Regions from separate parts of the Enterobacter sp. SCRI0065 genome, predicted to be linked through region 4. Evidence: predicted binding sites of a transcription regulator. Region 4 holds the regulator's gene; each other region holds the start of a gene.
What was found. The regulator Fur, encoded in region 4, represses iron uptake genes when iron is present. The targets are predictions, from matches to a motif close to ATAATAATGAGAACNACTATCAA.
Positions count from the first base shown of each region.

Region 1 (4,215 bases), 630 kb from region 4:
TTTGTGCCAGAAGAGAGCGCGCTTTCCCGACAGCCGGTGGTTATCGCGCAGGGCGCTGACTGCAGCTTTGCTTTTCAGCCTATTGTTGACCCCTTTTCCCAGGCCGTTGTCTCCTGGGAGGCGTTGATTCGCACGCCGTCGGGAGACTCACCAGAGGCGTACTTTGAGGCGCTGGCGGACGAAGATATCTACGAGGCAGACCTGAAAAGCAAGCAGGTCGCGCTTTCAATGGCCAGCGCGCTGGGCCTTCAAGGACAAACGCTCTCTCTGAACCTGCTGCCGATGACGCTGGTCAACGTGCCCAACGCCGTCCGCTTCCTGCTGAGTGAAATCGAAGCTAACGGCCTGGTGCCTGAGCAAATCATTATCGAATTCACCGAAAGCGAAATTATTTCGCAGTTCGCCGATTTTCAGGGCGCAGTGAGACAGCTCAAAAGCGCGGGTATTAGCGTGGCGATCGACCACTTTGGTGCCGGCTTTGCGGGGCTATGGCTGCTGGCGCAGTTCCAGCCGGACCGCATCAAAATTAACCGCGAACTGGTGGCGGATGTCCACAAAAGCGGGCCACGGCAGGCCATTATTCAGGCCATTATCAAATGCTGTTCTTCACTGGAGATTCAGTTTTGCGCCGTTGGCGTAGAAAAGGCCGAGGAGTGGATGTGGCTTGAAGCTGCCGGGATTTGCGAGTTTCAGGGGCATCTTTTTGCCAGCCCAAGGCTCGGCGGTATCCCGCAAATTGCCTGGCCGGATAAGAAATTCGATTTGTAAAACTCTTCACTTTCCCCTTCGCGCAGGCTGCACGCGGCTTTAAAAATTGTACAACAATGTTTAAACAATTCGCCGGTTCGATGAACAGACTCTTGCTCTCGGACCGGTTCTTAGTTATACATTTTAGTTGTACAATCTGATAAGGTAAGCTTGTTGTCGTATGGACGTCTTAAGCGTGAGGGAATTAATGGCCTATTACAGTATCGGTGAAGTCGCCGAACGATGCGGGATTAACCCCGTTACGCTTCGTGCCTGGCAGCGACGCTATGGATTGTTTAAACCCCAGCGTAGCGAAGGCGGCCATCGTCAGTTTGACGATGAAGATATTCTACGTATTGAAGAAATCAAACGCCTGATGAAGAGCGGCGTGTCCGTAGGCAAGGTGAAAGACCTGCTGACCACGCCGGATGTCATGACTCAGAGCGGCTGGGCATCCTCTCAGGAAGAGATGATGCTGGCCATACGCACTGCCAGCCCCGCCAGGCTGCGCGCCAGGCTTGCCGATATGCGCCGCGAGCATTCTGTTGAAGCCCTTATCGATAACATTCTTGTGCCGGTTCGCCAGCGAATGAGCCACGATCAAAACACCGTTCGCCATATGGCAAGCCTGTTAGACGGCGTGCTGATTGAACTTGCCGCTGCTCGGCTGGTGGAATCGCGGAAAAAGCCCGGGAAGGATGCGCTGTTAATCGGGTGGGAGTGTGACGATCGTACGCGTCTGTGGCTGGAAGCTGCACGCCTTTCTCATAAAGGATGGCATATTGACGTGCTGGCGGAACCGATCGATTCTCCACGTCCTGAGCTATTCCCCGGCCAAAAAATCTTTGTCTGGACAGGTAAGTCCCCAACGGCACGTCAGCAGGAGCAGCTGGATCACTGGAGAGAGCAGGGCTTTGCGGTATCGTTCCATGAGGCAGGGATATAAAAAAGGCCCTTGCGGGCCACAGTAACGTTCGACTATTTTCGCCCAACCAGCAGGCCAATAATCAGGCCGATTGCACCAGCCGCCATCAACCCAGTCAGCGGGTTATCACGAACCCTTTCAGAGACATCATCCGCCACATCAGAAGCTTTGGCGGCGTATTTACGCGCGGCACCTTTGATCTGATGTTTAGGTGAATCCACTGCATCACCAAACTGGGATTGGGCTTCACCCGCGAGTTCATCAGCTTTATTAAACGCTTTGTTTGCCAGGCGATCGGCTTCATTCTCAAAATCATGTGATGACATAGTTATCTCCTTTAGTGTCATACCAATTCTAGCGCCTGAATGACAACACGCTCGTCCCATGGTCCTGTTTCAGTGTTATCTGATAAAAAGCCTATTTCCGATTATAAAAATAGGCATTACCAATGCATCTTATTCACGTTAACTCATTGCAGGCGCTAATTTATTTTTACCCATTATTAATCAATGCATTGAACAATAACATCCATCTCTCCTGCCTTGCGCGTCAGGGTCTATGCTTAATGAAAGTAGCCAAAAAGGGCGGTTAAGCGGAAAGCCCCTGCTGTCAGGGGGTTGTACTGATAATCGTTATCACTAACATGGTGATATGCCCTTAGCGGCTTAATCGATGAGGTGGACCTATGGAATTGCAGTCAGAAACCTTTAACCCCGCAGATTTTACATGGCGCGGTCTATCGCTGACGCCAGCAGCGGCAGCGCATATCCACGAGCTGGTGGCCAAAAAACCTGAAATCATTGGCCTGCGTTTAGGCGTCAAGCAGACCGGTTGCGCCGGATTCGGTTACGTGCTGGATACGGTGACGGAACGTGAAAAAGACGATCTGATATTTGAAACCGACGGCGCGAAGCTTTACGTGGCATTGCAGGCGATGCCGTTTATCGACGGAACTGAAGTCGACTACGTGCGTGAAGGCTTAAACCAGCTGTTTAAATTCAACAACCCGAAAGCCCAGAACGAATGCGGCTGCGGCGAAAGCTTTGGGGTATAGGCGGTACTATGTCTCGTAATACTGAAGCAACTGACGATGTAAATACCTGGAGCGGCGGACACCTCAATTACAAAGAGGGGTTCTTCACTCAGTTACAAACCGACGAGCTGGCGAAGGGCATCAACGAAGACGTTGTCCGCGCTATCTCGGCAAAACGTAACGAGCCAGAATGGATGCTCGAGTTTCGCCTGAGCGCGTTTCGCGCGTGGCTGGAGATGGAAGAGCCGCATTGGCTAAAAGCACATTACAAACACCTGGACTATCAGGATTACAGCTATTATTCCGCGCCATCCTGCGGCAGTTGTGATGACACCTGTGCTTCACAGCCTGGCGCAGTACAGCAGACGGGCGCGAACGCGTTTTTGAGCAAAGAGGTTGAAGACGCGTTCGAACAGCTCGGCGTGCCGGTACGTGAAGGTCGTGAGGTGGCGGTCGATGCCATTTTTGACTCCGTGTCCGTGGCTACGACCTATCGCGGCAAGCTGGCCGAGCAGGGCATTATCTTCTGTTCCTTTGGCGAGGCGATTCACGATCATCCTGATCTGGTGAAAAAATACATTGGTACCGTGGTGCCCAGCAACGACAACTTCTTTGCGGCGCTTAATGCGGCGGTGGCCTCCGACGGAACGTTTATCTACATCCCGAAAGGCGTGCGTTGCCCGATGGAGCTTTCCACCTATTTCCGTATTAACGCAGAAAAAACCGGTCAGTTTGAGCGCACCATTCTGGTGGCCGACGAGGGTAGCTACGTCAGCTACATCGAAGGTTGCTCCGCCCCAGTTCGCGACAGCTACCAGCTGCACGCGGCGGTGGTGGAAGTCATCATCCATAAAGACGCCGAGGTGAAATACTCCACGGTACAGAACTGGTTCCCGGGTGATGGGAATACCGGCGGCATTTTGAACTTCGTCACCAAGCGCGCGCTTTGCGAAGGCGAAAATAGCAAAATGTCCTGGACCCAGTCGGAAACCGGTTCAGCCATTACCTGGAAATACCCAAGCTGTATTCTGCGTGGCGATAACTCGATTGGTGAGTTTTACTCCGTCGCGCTCACCAGCGGGTATCAGCAGGCCGACACCGGCACCAAGATGATCCACATTGGCAAGAACACCAAATCAACGATCATCTCAAAGGGCATTTCCGCCGGACACAGCCAGAACAGCTATCGCGGTCTGGTTAAAATCATGCCGACGGCCACCAACGCGCGTAACTTTACCCAGTGTGATTCGATGTTGATCGGTACCGACTGCGGCGCACACACCTTCCCGTACGTTGAATGTCGCAATAACACCGCCCAGCTTGAGCACGAGGCTACCACCTCGCGCATCGGCGAAGATCAGCTGTTCTACTGCCTGCAACGCGGGATCAGCGAGGAAGATGCAATCTCAATGATTGTGAACGGCTTCTGCAAGGATGTGTTCTCTGAACTGCCGCTGGAATTCGCCGTTGAAGCCCAAAAATTGTTGGCGATTAGCCTCGAACACAGCGT
Region 1 covers NZ_JCBAJB010000001.1:1,065,320-1,069,534, forward strand. The annotation lists gene AC6EMZ_RS05180 (diguanylate phosphodiesterase) at 1-768, shown strand, start outside; gene AC6EMZ_RS05185 (MerR family transcriptional regulator) at 956-1,693, shown strand; gene AC6EMZ_RS05190 (ElaB/YgaM/YqjD family protein) at 1,726-1,998, opposite strand; gene sufA (Fe-S cluster assembly scaffold SufA) at 2,358-2,726, shown strand; gene sufB (Fe-S cluster assembly protein SufB) at 2,735-4,215, shown strand, end outside.
Region 1: a site for Fur is predicted at 2,295-2,317, ahead of sufA (Fe-S cluster assembly scaffold SufA). Genes of this name have one in related genera too.

Region 2 (4,215 bases), on a different contig from region 4:
TGGCGAAACAGGTGGCAGAGAAAGGTATCCGCGTGAATGTGGTGGCGCCTGGCCCAATCTGGACGGCGTTGCAGATTTCTGGTGGCCAGAAGCAGGAGAAGATCCCACAGTTTGGTCAGAAGACGCCGATGAAGCGTGCAGGGCAGCCTGCGGAGCTTGCGCCGGTCTATGTTTATCTGGCGAGTCAGGAATCAAGCTATGTCACAGCAGAAGTGCACGGTGTATGTGGTGGGGAACATTTGGGCTAAGGGTGCTGGGACTTGGAAGGCATCGCAAAGCGACGATTTTCTTGCCGTGAGCCCGGGTTGCCAGGGCAGCGGCGATTGCACTGAACCCTAGATCCTGGCTATTCCTCAACCCACGGGGTATGGGACAAAAACCAAAACGGCAACCCGAAGGTTGCCGTTTTGCTGTTATTTGGCTGCCGCTTTCTCTTCGCCGACAAGTCCAATCTTCAGGTAACCCGCTCGATGGAGCGTGTCCATGACCTTCATCATGGTTTCGTAATCGACGGTTTTGTCCGCGCGGAAGAAGACTGTGGTGTCTTTCTTGCCACCGGTCAGCGTATCCAGCGCCGGGATCACAGACTCATCGGTCACCGGATCGTTACCCAGGAACATGGAGTTATCCGCTTTTACCGACAGATAGATCGGTTTTTCCGGACGCGGCTGCGGCTGGCTGGAGGACGCGGGCAGATTGACCTTGACGTCGACCGTTGCGAGCGGCGCGGCAACCATGAAAATAATCAGCAGAACCAGCATAACGTCGATAAACGGCGTCACGTTGATTTCATGCATTTCACCGTTATCGTCCAGATTTTCGTTAAGACGCATTGCCATTGTTTATCAACCTACGCGCAGTTTCGATGCGGAGTGAACCGGCTTCGCGGAGCTGGCGCTGAGGTCAAGATCGCGGCTTTGCAGCAGGAGAACCTGCGCAGCAACGTCACCCAGAGTCGCTTTGTAGCTGCCAATCATACGGGCGAAGATGTTATAGATGACCACCGCAGGAATAGCAGCAATCAGGCCGATAGCGGTCGCCAGCAGCGCTTCTGCAATACCAGGGGCAACAACTGCAAGGTTGGTCGTCTGCGTCTGAGCGATGCCGATGAAGCTGTTCATGATGCCCCATACCGTACCGAACAAACCAACAAACGGTGAAATCGCACCGATTGTTGCCAGATAACCGTTACCGCGTCCCATGTGACGACCGATGGCAGCGACACGACGCTCCAGGCGGAAGCCGGTGCGTTCTTTAATACCTTCGTTGTCTTCACTGCCTGCGGAAAGTTCCAGTTCGTTCTCAGCTTCGTTCACTAAAAGCGAAGTCAAACTTTTGGCATGGAAGGATGACGTCATGTCAGAAGCCTGATTCAAAGAGCGTGCTTCAGCCAGTTGCTGCTGTTCGCGCTTCAAACGACGCTTCTGAGTCATCAATTCTACGCTTTTGCTAAAGAAGATAGCCCAGGTGATCACAGACGCCAGAATCAGGCCGATCATCACAATCTTAACCACGATGTCAGCATGTTGATACATGCCCCAAACGGAGAGATCCGTCTGCATCAAATTATTACCCACTCTGTATCTCCAGGACCAAAATCACAAAATCTGAGCATAATAATATCAAAACCACGTCGAATTGATAGTAGTTCTCATTAGTATTTACATACTGCCGTAAATTCGTTTCTTTTTCCTTGCGCTTACGCAGGAAAAATTTCCTGAGAGCCAAGTTTAAAAAATTTTCGCCTTATTCCACTACCATTAGCGTGACCATTTTTACTTTCATGGTAGTCTGGACGTCCAGACGGATAAAAATGACAGGTTTAGCGAACATGACAGAGAAGCATCTTGATACCCGGCTTGTCCAGGTCGGACGCAGTAAAAAGTATACTCAGGGTTCGGTAAATAGCGTTATTCAACGCGCCTCCTCACTGGTGTTTGAGACTGTCGAAGCCAAAAAGCAAGCTACCCGCAATCGCGCCAAAGGTGAGTTATTTTACGGACGCCGCGGTACGCTGACTCATTTTTCATTGCAGGAAGCGATGTGCGAACTGGAAGGCGGTGCTGGCTGTGCGCTGTTCCCCTGCGGCGCGGCGGCGGTTGCTAATACTATTCTGGCGTTCGTCGAGCAGGGCGATCATATCCTGATGACCAATACGGCCTACGAGCCGAGCCAGGATTTCTGCACCAAAATCCTCACTAAACTTGGCGTCACCACAGGATGGTTCGATCCGCTGATTGGCGAGGACATTGCCGACCTTATTCAACCCAACACGCGCATCGTGTTCCTGGAATCACCCGGCTCCATCACGATGGAAGTACATGACGTTCCGGCTATCGTAAAAGCCGTACGCCGTAAAGCACCGGAAGCGATCGTAATGATCGACAATACCTGGGCCGCAGGCGTGCTGTTTAATGCGCTCGACTTTGATATTGATATTTCCATTCAGGCCGCCACCAAATATCTGATTGGCCATTCCGACGGCATGATCGGCACGGCCGTTTCTAACGCCCGTTGCTGGGATCAGCTTCGCGAAAATGCCTACCTGATGGGTCAGATGGTCGATGCCGATACCGCGTATATGACCAGCCGCGGCCTTCGCACGCTTGGCGTACGGCTGCGTCAGCACCATGAAAGCAGCCTGAAGGTGGCAGAGTGGCTGGCAGAGCATCCGCAGGTAGCCCGCGTGAATCACCCTGCCCTACCCGGCAGTAAAGGCCACGAGTTCTGGAAACGTGACTTTACGGGTAGCAGCGGTTTGTTCTCGTTTGTTCTTAAAAAACGACTGAACAATGACGAACTGGCAGCCTACCTGGATAACTTCTCCTTGTTCAGCATGGCCTACTCCTGGGGCGGCTTTGAATCGTTGATTCTGCCCAACCAGCCAGAGCAAATTGCGGCTCTGCGTCCCGGTGGGGAAGTCGACTTTACCGGTACGCTGATTCGACTGCATATCGGTTTAGAAAACGTTGAAGATCTGATAGCGGATTTAGCGGCGGGCTTTGAGCGTATCGTGTAGAGTGCGGGAAAATAGTCCTCCTGGACCGATTTCCAGACACTCACGATAAAAATGTCTGCATTTGTTGCGCCCGCGATCAACCCCAGCAGGTGAAATCAGGAGTACAATAGCCGCATATCACGCATGTATGCTGTTCCACAGGAAAGTCCATGGCTGTTATTCAAGATATTATCGCTGCGCTTTGGCAACATGATTTTGCTGCGCTGGCGGACCCACACGTTGTGGGTATTGTTTATTTCGTGATGTTCGCGACCCTGTTTCTGGAAAACGGTCTGCTGCCAGCGTCATTTCTTCCGGGAGACAGCTTGCTGTTGCTCGCGGGTGCATTAATCGGTAAAGGCGTTATGGACTTCGCTTCTACCGTGGTCATCCTCACTTCCGCCGCCAGCCTTGGCTGCTGGTTAAGCTATTTGCAGGGCCGCTGGCTCGGTAACACGCGCGTGGTCAAAAGCTGGCTATCGCAGTTGCCCGTTAAGTATCACGAGCGGGCAACCTGCATGTTCGACAGACACGGACTGCTGGCACTGCTGGCCGGACGTTTCCTGGCATTTGTTCGCACGTTGCTGCCAACCATGGCGGGGATCTCGGGCCTGTCGAATCGTCGCTTCCAGTTCTTTAACTGGCTAAGCGCACTGCTGTGGGTGGGCGTGGTGACGTCATTAGGTTATGCGATCAGCATGATCCCGATTGTGAAACGCCACGAAGATCAGGTCATGACGTTCCTGATGATTCTGCCGATGTTCCTGCTGGTTGCAGGGCTGGTGGGCACCATCGCGGTGGTTATCAAAAAGAAATACTGTAGCGCCTGATCGTGCGCCCTCTCGTCCGGGAGGGCTTTCATCAAACCCCTTGCATCATCCTGATTCGCGCCGCGTCTTCGCCCGGTGTCACGCCAAAGAAACGTTTAAACTCCCGGCTAAACTGCGAGGCACTTTCGTAGCCCACTCGCATCGCAGCCGCGCTGGCCTTCATGCCGTCGTGAATCATCAGCATTCTGGCTTTATGCAGTCGGTAGCTTTTCAGATACTGCAACGGCGAGGTGCTGGTCACCGATTTAAAGTTATGGTGGAAAGCCGAGACGCTCATATTCGCCTCTGATGCCAGCTCATCCACGCTCAGGTTTTCGGTGTACTGGCTTTCAATACGCTTTAGTACACGGCTAATCAGGCTGAAATGGGTCTGACGGCTGACCAGCG
Region 2 covers NZ_JCBAJB010000003.1:188,512-192,726, forward strand. The annotation lists gene AC6EMZ_RS10920 (SDR family oxidoreductase) at 1-248, shown strand, start outside; gene exbD (TonB system transport protein ExbD) at 414-839, opposite strand; gene exbB (tol-pal system-associated acyl-CoA thioesterase) at 846-1,577, opposite strand; gene metC (cystathionine beta-lyase) at 1,832-3,019, shown strand; gene yghB (DedA family general envelope maintenance protein YghB) at 3,169-3,828, shown strand; gene AC6EMZ_RS10945 (AraC family transcriptional regulator) at 3,860-4,215, opposite strand, start outside.
Region 2: a site for Fur is predicted at 1,639-1,661, ahead of exbB (tol-pal system-associated acyl-CoA thioesterase). Genes of this name have one in related genera too.

Region 3 (4,215 bases), on a different contig from region 4:
CGGTCTGGACGATACACAGTTGCGCAACCTGGAAACCCGACTGGGCTACCTGCGCGAACTGGAAGACCGCCGCCAGGCCATTCTTAAATCCATCGGCGAACAGGGTAAGCTTACCGATGCGCTGGCAGGTGCCATCAATGGCACGATGAGCAAAACCGAGCTCGAAGATCTTTATCTTCCGTATAAACCCAAGCGCCGCACCCGTGGCCAGATCGCCATAGAGGCGGGTCTGGAGCCATTGGCCGATCTGCTGTGGAACGAGCCGTCACACGATCCTGATACCGAAGCCGCGAAATTCATCAACGCCGACAACGGCGTGGCGGACACCAAAGCCGCCCTCGATGGCGCGCGCTATATTCTGATGGAGCGCTTTGCAGAAGATGCCGCACTGCTCTCCAAAGTGCGTGACTACCTGTGGAAGAACGCGCATCTCGTCTCTAAGGTGGTCAGCGGCAAAGAAGAGGAAGGCGCGAAATTCCGTGACTACTTCGATCATCACGAACCGATTTCAACCGCCCCGTCGCACCGCGCGCTGGCCATGTTCCGTGGCCGTAACGAAGGCGTGCTGCAACTGGCGTTGAATGCCGACCCGCAGTTCGACGAGCCGCCGAAAGAGAGCTATTGCGAGCAAATCATTACCGACCACCTTGGCCTGCGTTTGAACAACGCCCCTGCCGATAGCTGGCGCAAAGGCGTGGTGAGCTGGACATGGCGCATTAAAGTGCTGATGCACCTCGAAACTGAACTGATGGGCACCGTGCGCGAACGCGGCGAAGAAGAGGCCATCAACGTATTCGCCCGTAACCTGCACGACCTGCTGATGGCGGCCCCTGCGGGTCTGCGCGCCACCATGGGTCTGGATCCGGGTCTGCGTACCGGCGTGAAGGTGGCCGTTGTCGATGGCACCGGCAAGCTGGTCGCAACCGACACGATTTATCCGCATACCGGACAAGCGGCCAAAGCCGCCGTTGCGGTTGCCGCATTGTGCGAAAAGCACAACGTTGAACTAGTGGCGATTGGTAACGGCACGGCGTCGCGTGAAACCGAGCGTTTCTTCCTCGACGTGCAGCAGCAGTTCCCGAAAGTCACCGCGCAAAAGGTTATCGTCAGCGAAGCAGGCGCATCGGTCTATTCCGCCTCTGAACTGGCTGCACTCGAGTTCCCCGATCTGGACGTGTCCATTCGCGGAGCGGTATCCATCGCCCGTCGTTTACAGGATCCGCTGGCAGAGCTGGTGAAAATCGATCCTAAGTCCATCGGTGTCGGCCAGTACCAACACGACGTGAGCCAAACACAGCTGGCCCGCAAGCTGGATGCGGTAGTCGAAGACTGCGTAAACGCCGTTGGCGTGGACTTAAATACCGCTTCCGTCGCCCTGCTCACCCGCGTGGCAGGCTTAACCCGCATGATGGCGCAGAACATCGTGACCTGGCGTGATGAAAACGGGCAATTCCAGAACCGTCAGCAGTTGCTGAAGGTCAGCCGTCTGGGGCCAAAAGCCTTCGAACAGTGCGCGGGATTCCTGCGTATCAACCACGGCGATAACCCGCTGGATGCCTCTACCGTTCACCCGGAAACCTATCCTGTAGTCGAGCGTATACTCGCCGTCACCCAGCAGGCGCTAAAAGACCTGATGGGGAACAGCGCCGAGCTGCGTAACCTGAAGGCCGTCGATTTTACCGACGAGCAGTTCGGCATCCCGACCGTCTCCGACATCATCAAAGAGCTGGAAAAACCGGGCCGCGATCCACGTCCTGAGTTTAAAACGGCGAAGTTTGCCGAAGGCGTAGAAACCATGAAAGATCTGCTGCCGGGCATGGTGCTGGAAGGTGCGGTGACCAACGTGACCAACTTTGGCGCATTCGTTGATATTGGCGTTCATCAGGATGGTCTGGTCCATATCTCGTCGCTGGCCGATAAGTTCGTGCAAGATCCCCACACCGTGGTGAAAGCGGGCGATATCGTGAAGGTGAAAGTGATGGAAGTGGATATGCAGCGTAAGCGTATCGCCCTGACCATGCGTCTTGATGAGCAGCCAGGCGAAACCAACGCCCGTCGCGGAAGCGGCGGTGGCGGACGCGAGCAAGTGCGTCCCGCGGCAAAACCGGCCCAGCCTCGCGGACGTGAATCGCAAACGTCTGGCAACAGCGCCATGATGGATGCGCTGGCAGCCGCCATGGGTAAAAAGCGTTAAGACTCAGCCTAACCCTCTCCCCAAAGGGGAGAGGGAACTGCCCGGTGCGGTTTTACTCCCTCGCCCCTTTGGGGTGTACGGTCCGGGGTGAGGGGAGCAGAATTATATTGTAATATGTGGAACCGATTGCATATCCATATTTATACCGATAATTATCACTTCGTTAACAAATATGTCTTTTCTCTCTTACCGGTAAAATCAGTAAATATTGAGCAAGGTCAAACAGTGCTTTAATTAATAGCCAACTGAACATTCCGTCACATTTTATATATTGCTGATAAAAACCATTCTCATTATCATTGCATCTGTCGATTATTTAACCTTCGGTGAAAGTGGTCTCTATGCAATTCACGCCAGACAGTGCCTGGAAAATTACCGGGTTTACTCATGAAATCAGCCCTGCATATCGTCAGAAACTACTGTCGTTAGGCATGTTGCCTGGTTCTTCTTTCCAGGTGGTACGCATCGCGCCACTCGGCGACCCGATTCATATCGAAACCCGTCGCGTCAATCTGGTATTGCGTAAAAAAGATCTCGCCTTAATAGAAGTCGAAGCTTTACCCCGTTAAATCGCCAGCAGTTATACCGAGTCTACAACAATGAAAAAATTAACCATTGGCTTAATTGGTAATCCTAATTCCGGCAAGACCACGTTATTTAATCAGTTAACCGGCGCACGTCAGCGCGTGGGAAACTGGGCAGGCGTCACGGTTGAACGTAAAGAGGGCCAGTTTTCGACGACGGACCATCACGTCACTCTCGTTGATCTGCCGGGCACCTATTCGCTCACCACGATTTCCTCTCAAACATCGCTCGACGAGCAAATCGCCTGTCACTACATTCTGAGCGGCGACGCGGATTTGCTGATCAACGTTGTCGATGCCTCAAACCTTGAGCGTAACCTCTACCTGACGCTGCAATTACTGGAGTTGGGCATCCCGTGCATCGTCGCGTTAAACATGCTCGATATCGCTGAAAAACAAAAAATTCGTATTGATATCGATGCGCTCTCCGCACGCCTTGGCTGCCCGGTCGTGCCGCTGGTGTCGACGCGCGCACGCGGCATTGATGCATTGAAGTTAGCCGTCGATCGCCACACGCAGAATACCTGCCTTGAGCTGGTTCATTACGCCAAACCTCTGCTTCGTGAAGCTGGCCATCTCGCGCAAGAGATGGCTCAGACGATGCCGCAAAAGCAGCGGCTCTGGCTGGGTTTGCAAATGCTCGAAGGCGATATCTACAGCCGAGCTTATGCCGGTGACGCCGCCCAAAAACTGGATATCTCGCTTGCGCGACTCAGTGAAGAACTCGACGATCCCGCACTGCATATTGCCGACGCCCGTTATCAAAGCATCGCAGCCATCTGCGAGGTCGTCAGTAACACCCTGACCGCCGAGCCAAGTCGTTTCACCGCTGCGGTCGATCGCGTGATCCTGAACCGTTTTCTCGGTTTGCCAATTTTCCTGCTGGTGATGTACCTGATGTTCCTGCTCGCCATCAACATTGGCGGTGCGTTGCAGCCTCTTTTCGATGTCGGTTCAGTCGCTATCTTTATTCACGGCTTGCAATGGCTCGGCTACACCCTGCACTTCCCTGAATGGCTGACCATTTTCCTGGCACAAGGGGTTGGCGGCGGCATTAACACCGTCCTGCCGCTGGTTCCACAAATCGGCATGATGTACCTGTTCCTCTCCTTCCTTGAGGACTCCGGTTATATGGCCCGCGCCGCGTTTGTCATGGACCGCCTGATGCAGGCGCTCGGTTTACCGGGTAAATCCTTCGTGCCGCTGATTGTCGGTTTTGGCTGCAACGTGCCGTCGGTCATGGGCGCTCGCACGCTGGATGCTCCGCGTGAACGCCTGATGACCATCATGATGGCACCGTTTATGTCCTGCGGCGCACGACTGGCCATCTTCGCCGTATTTGCTGCCGCCTTCTTCGGTCAGCAGGGTGCGCTGGCGGTATTCTCGCTTTACATACTGGGTATCGTGATGGCAATCCTCACCGGTCTGATGCTCAAA
Region 3 covers NZ_JCBAJB010000006.1:158,210-162,424, reverse strand. The annotation lists gene AC6EMZ_RS16655 (Tex family protein) at 1-2,194, shown strand, start outside; gene feoA (ferrous iron transporter A) at 2,536-2,763, shown strand; gene feoB (Fe(2+) transporter permease subunit FeoB) at 2,794-4,215, shown strand, end outside.
Region 3: a site for Fur is predicted at 2,472-2,494, ahead of feoA (ferrous iron transporter A). Genes of this name have one in related genera too.

Region 4 (4,215 bases):
CCTGCATTTTGCCTGTTAAAAAGCATTGATAATTCGCGTCGCGAAAAATAGTCTAAAGACGGTAGTTAATTCGAGGGTATTTCTAACTACCCCTGACCTATTGGTCATTTATATTTTTCGCCGTTCAGGCGTTTTTAATTCGTCAAAGAGGAACAATCTATGCGTACGTTCAGTGGCAAACGTAGTGCGCTGGCGCTGGCTATTGCCGGTATCACAGCAATGTCGGCTTTTGTTGCCGCACCAGAGGCTAAAGCAGCAGGATTCATTGATGATTCAACTCTCACGGGTGGTATCTATTACTGGCAGCGTGAACGTGACCGTAAAGACGTAACCGAAAATAAATACAAAACCAACCTTTCCCATTCTACATGGAACGCCAACCTGGATTTCCAGTCTGGCTATGCCGCAGATATGTTCGGTCTGGATATTGCCGCCTTTACGGCCATTGAAATGGCGGAAAATGGCGACAGCGCGCACCCGAACGAAATTGCATTTTCGTCCAGCAATAAAGCCTACAAGGAAGACTGGTCCGGCGATAAGAGTGGGATAAGCCTTTATAAGGCCGCCGCTAAATTCAAATATGGCCCGGTATGGGCGCGTGGTGGTTATATTCAGCCAACCGGTCAAACGCTATTAGCGCCGCACTGGAGCTTTATGCCTGGTACTTATCAGGGTGCAGAAGCCGGGGCTAATTTTGACTACGGTGATGCGGGGGCGTTGAGTTTCTCCTATATGTGGACCAACGAGTACAAAGCTCCGTGGCACATTGAGATGGACAAGTTCTACCAGAACGATAAAAAAACCAAAGTCGACTATCTGCATTCCCTCGGTGCAAAATATGACTTTAAAAATGATCTCGTGCTGGAAGCGGCATTTGGTCAGGCAGAAGGCTATGTTGACCAGTACTTTGCCAAAGCCAGCTACAAATTCGATATCGTCGGCGGTCCGCTGTCGACCACCTATCAGTTCTACGGTACTCGCGATAAAGTCAGCGATGGCGGCGTGAACGATCTTTATGATGGTACCGCGTGGCTGCAAGCGTTGACCTTCGGGTATAAAGTGGGACAAGTTGATTTACGTCTCGAAGGAACCTGGGTGAAAGCGGAAGGGCAGCAGGGCTACTTCCTCCAGCGCATGACGCCAACCTACGCCTCTTCAAACGGTCGTCTGGATATCTGGTGGGATAACCGTTCTGACTTCAACGCCGATGGTGAAAAAGCACTCTTCTTCGGTGCGATGTATGACCTGAAAAACTGGAATCTGCCGGGCTGGGCAGTGGGTGCATCTTACGCTTACGCGTGGGACGCCAAGCCTGCTGATATGGCAACGCCGGATGCCTACTACGATCCGAACTACCGTCTGAAAGAATCGTCATACAGCCTGGACGCAATCTACACCCTCCAGGATGGCCGTGCGAAAGGCACGATGTTCAAACTGCACTTCACCCAGTACGACAACCATTCCGATATTCCGAGCTACGCGGGCGGTTACGGCAATATCTTCCAGGATGAACGTGACGTGAAATTCATGGTTATCGCACCTTTCACTATCTTCTGATGAATTCTCCGGCGGGATGGCCCCCCCCCGTCTCGCCGGAATGGAGACTGTTATGTTGAAAAAAATCGTCATGGTCGCGGTGCTTGCATCGGGACTGGTTGCCTGCGCACAGCCTCAGGCACCAAAAGAAGACTCCCGTTTGAAAGAAGCCTATAGCGCTTGTATTAATACGGCACAAGGATCGCCGGAGAAAATCGAGGCCTGTCAGAGCGTGCTGAATGTACTCAGAAAAGAGAAAGCGCATGAGCAGTTTGCGACTCAGGAAAACGTCAGGGTGATGGATTATCAGGCTTGCATCCAGGCGCGCAAAACCGGCAACGATCAGGAAGTGGCAAAAAGCTGCGACAAAATCTGGCAAGAGATACGCAATAACAACGCGAACTGATTAATAGCAGGCAAAAAAAAGCCAACCTTGCGGTTGGCTCTTTGCTTTGTATAAATGCACCCTTATTTCGGGGTATGCGCGTGCTCATTTTCGCGACAATCGCCTTCTGCACAGTGACCGTACAGGTACAGGCTGTGGTTGGTCAGGCGAATACCATGTCGGGTGGCAATCTCACGCTGACGCGCTTCGATAGAGTCATCGCTAAATTCAATCACCTTGCCGCAGTCGAGGCAGATAAGGTGATCGTGGTGATGCTGCTGGGTCAGTTCAAAAACGGATTTACCGCCTTCGAAGTTATGACGGGTGACAATCCCTGCGTCGTCGAATTGATTCAAAACGCGGTAAACGGTCGCCAGGCCAATCTCTTCACCCATGTCAATCAGGCGCTTGTACAAGTCTTCCGCACTGACGTGATGATTGTCCGGCCCTTGCAGAACTTCCAGAATCTTTAAACGAGGAAGCGTAACTTTCAGGCCAGCCTTCTTTAATGCGGTATTGTTGTCAGTCATGCGGAATCTGTCCTGTTGCTAAACGATTCACTTCTAAAGAAGAAGTGACAGAAAATGCACTTGGGATAATGCGTCTCATTATAGAACTGCCATGCTTAAATGAAAACTGCAAGTCTCAAGCAAAGTATGCTTATAAAAACGTGGTACCGCCAACAAAGTTAGCCGAGTGAGTCCACTTTAACCTGGTTTATTGTACAGGTCTGAAAGCAAAAGTTAAAAATTTGTAGCAATTATTTTAATTGGAATTACCTATCAATGCGGCGCAACTAAGCTGAAGCGCCGCATCTTCAATCAGGCATTCAGAATATCGTCGAGATGTAGCTCGTCGCGAATCTGTTTTACCCACTGCGTCACGCGTTCAGCGGTCAGTTCTGGCTGGCGGTCTTCATCAATCGCCAGACCGACAAAGTGATCGTCATCTGCAAGACCTTTTGATGCTTCAAAGTGGTAACCCGCTGTCGGCCAGTGGCCTACGATGGCTGCACCGCGTGGTTCGATAATGTCGCGGATGGTGCCCAAAGCGTCACAGAAATATTCTGCGTAGTCTTCCTGGTCGCCACAGCCAAACAGCGCCACGAGCTTACCGTTGAAGTCTACTTCTTCTAGCGTAGGGAAAAAGTCATCCCAGTCACACTGTGCTTCGCCGTAGTACCAGGTTGGGATGCCCAGCAGCAAAATATCATAACCTTCGAGATCTTCTTTGCTGCTCTTAGCAATGTCATGCACGTCGGCAACGTCTTTACCAAGCTGTTTCTGAATGTTTTTTGCGATGTTTTCGGTGTTACCCGTATCGCTGCCGAAAAAAATGCCGATGATTGCCATGAGTAAAATAACCTCTTGAAACTTAATGGTATGGTGGCGCAATTTGTCCACGGATAAGGGCAATCATAGCAGAACAGAGAAGTCCACGGAAACAGCTATCACGCTGGACTGCACTCTGTGCTACATGAAAGTGACGTGAAGTCGATTTTTCAGACTCTTACTGGGAATGGCGTAATGCCTGGAGTTGCGCCATGAGCATCTCTTCGATCAGCTCGCTGCGGCTGATTTCACGAGCATCGGCCAGTTCGCTCAGCGCGTCGACGGCATCCGCATTGAGTTTAAGCTCGACGCGTTTAAGCCCACGACTTTTGTCGCGTTTAAGCTGGTTGCGCTTATTGATGCGCAATTGTTCATCGCGCGAAAGCGGATTGGTTTTAGGTCGTCCCGGTCGACGTTCAGTCGCGAACAGATCTAATGTCGTACGGTCCGTTTGTTCTTTGGCCATGATTCAGAGACTTCGGGGAAAACGAGCGGCCCTGCTATTGCCGGGGCGATGAGCGCGACATCATACATTACTGGTATCAGGACGCCAACGACTGGCGTCCTGCAGACGATCGGTCGCTGGCTTTTTAATCAAATCACCGTTTCAGATAGATATCGACGGATGGCGCGCAGGACAGCCTCCGGCTTTTCGGCGTGAACCCAATGACCTGCCCCGGCAATCACATGCGCACGCGCCTGCGGGAATTGCGCGACCAGTGCATCCCGATAAGCCTCCGTGACGTAGGGTGAATTGCCACCACGGATAAACAGGGTAGGGTGCTGCCAGGCAGGAATCGCCTGCCAGCCGACAATATGGCTATATTGGTCCCACAGCACCGGCACGTTAAAACGCCATGCCCCATCGATGAAAGACTTCAACAAGAACTGTACCACGCCTTCTTCATCGAGTTGCTCACGCATAATAGCAGCAGCCTGTTGGCGTGTGGATGCGCCAGCTTC
Region 4 covers NZ_JCBAJB010000001.1:431,655-435,869, forward strand. The annotation lists gene chiP (chitoporin ChiP) at 160-1,557, shown strand; gene chiQ (ChiQ/YbfN family lipoprotein) at 1,613-1,942, shown strand; gene fur (ferric iron uptake transcriptional regulator) at 2,005-2,451, opposite strand; gene fldA (flavodoxin FldA) at 2,743-3,273, opposite strand; gene ybfE (LexA regulated protein) at 3,431-3,718, opposite strand; gene ybfF (esterase) at 3,847-4,215, opposite strand, start outside.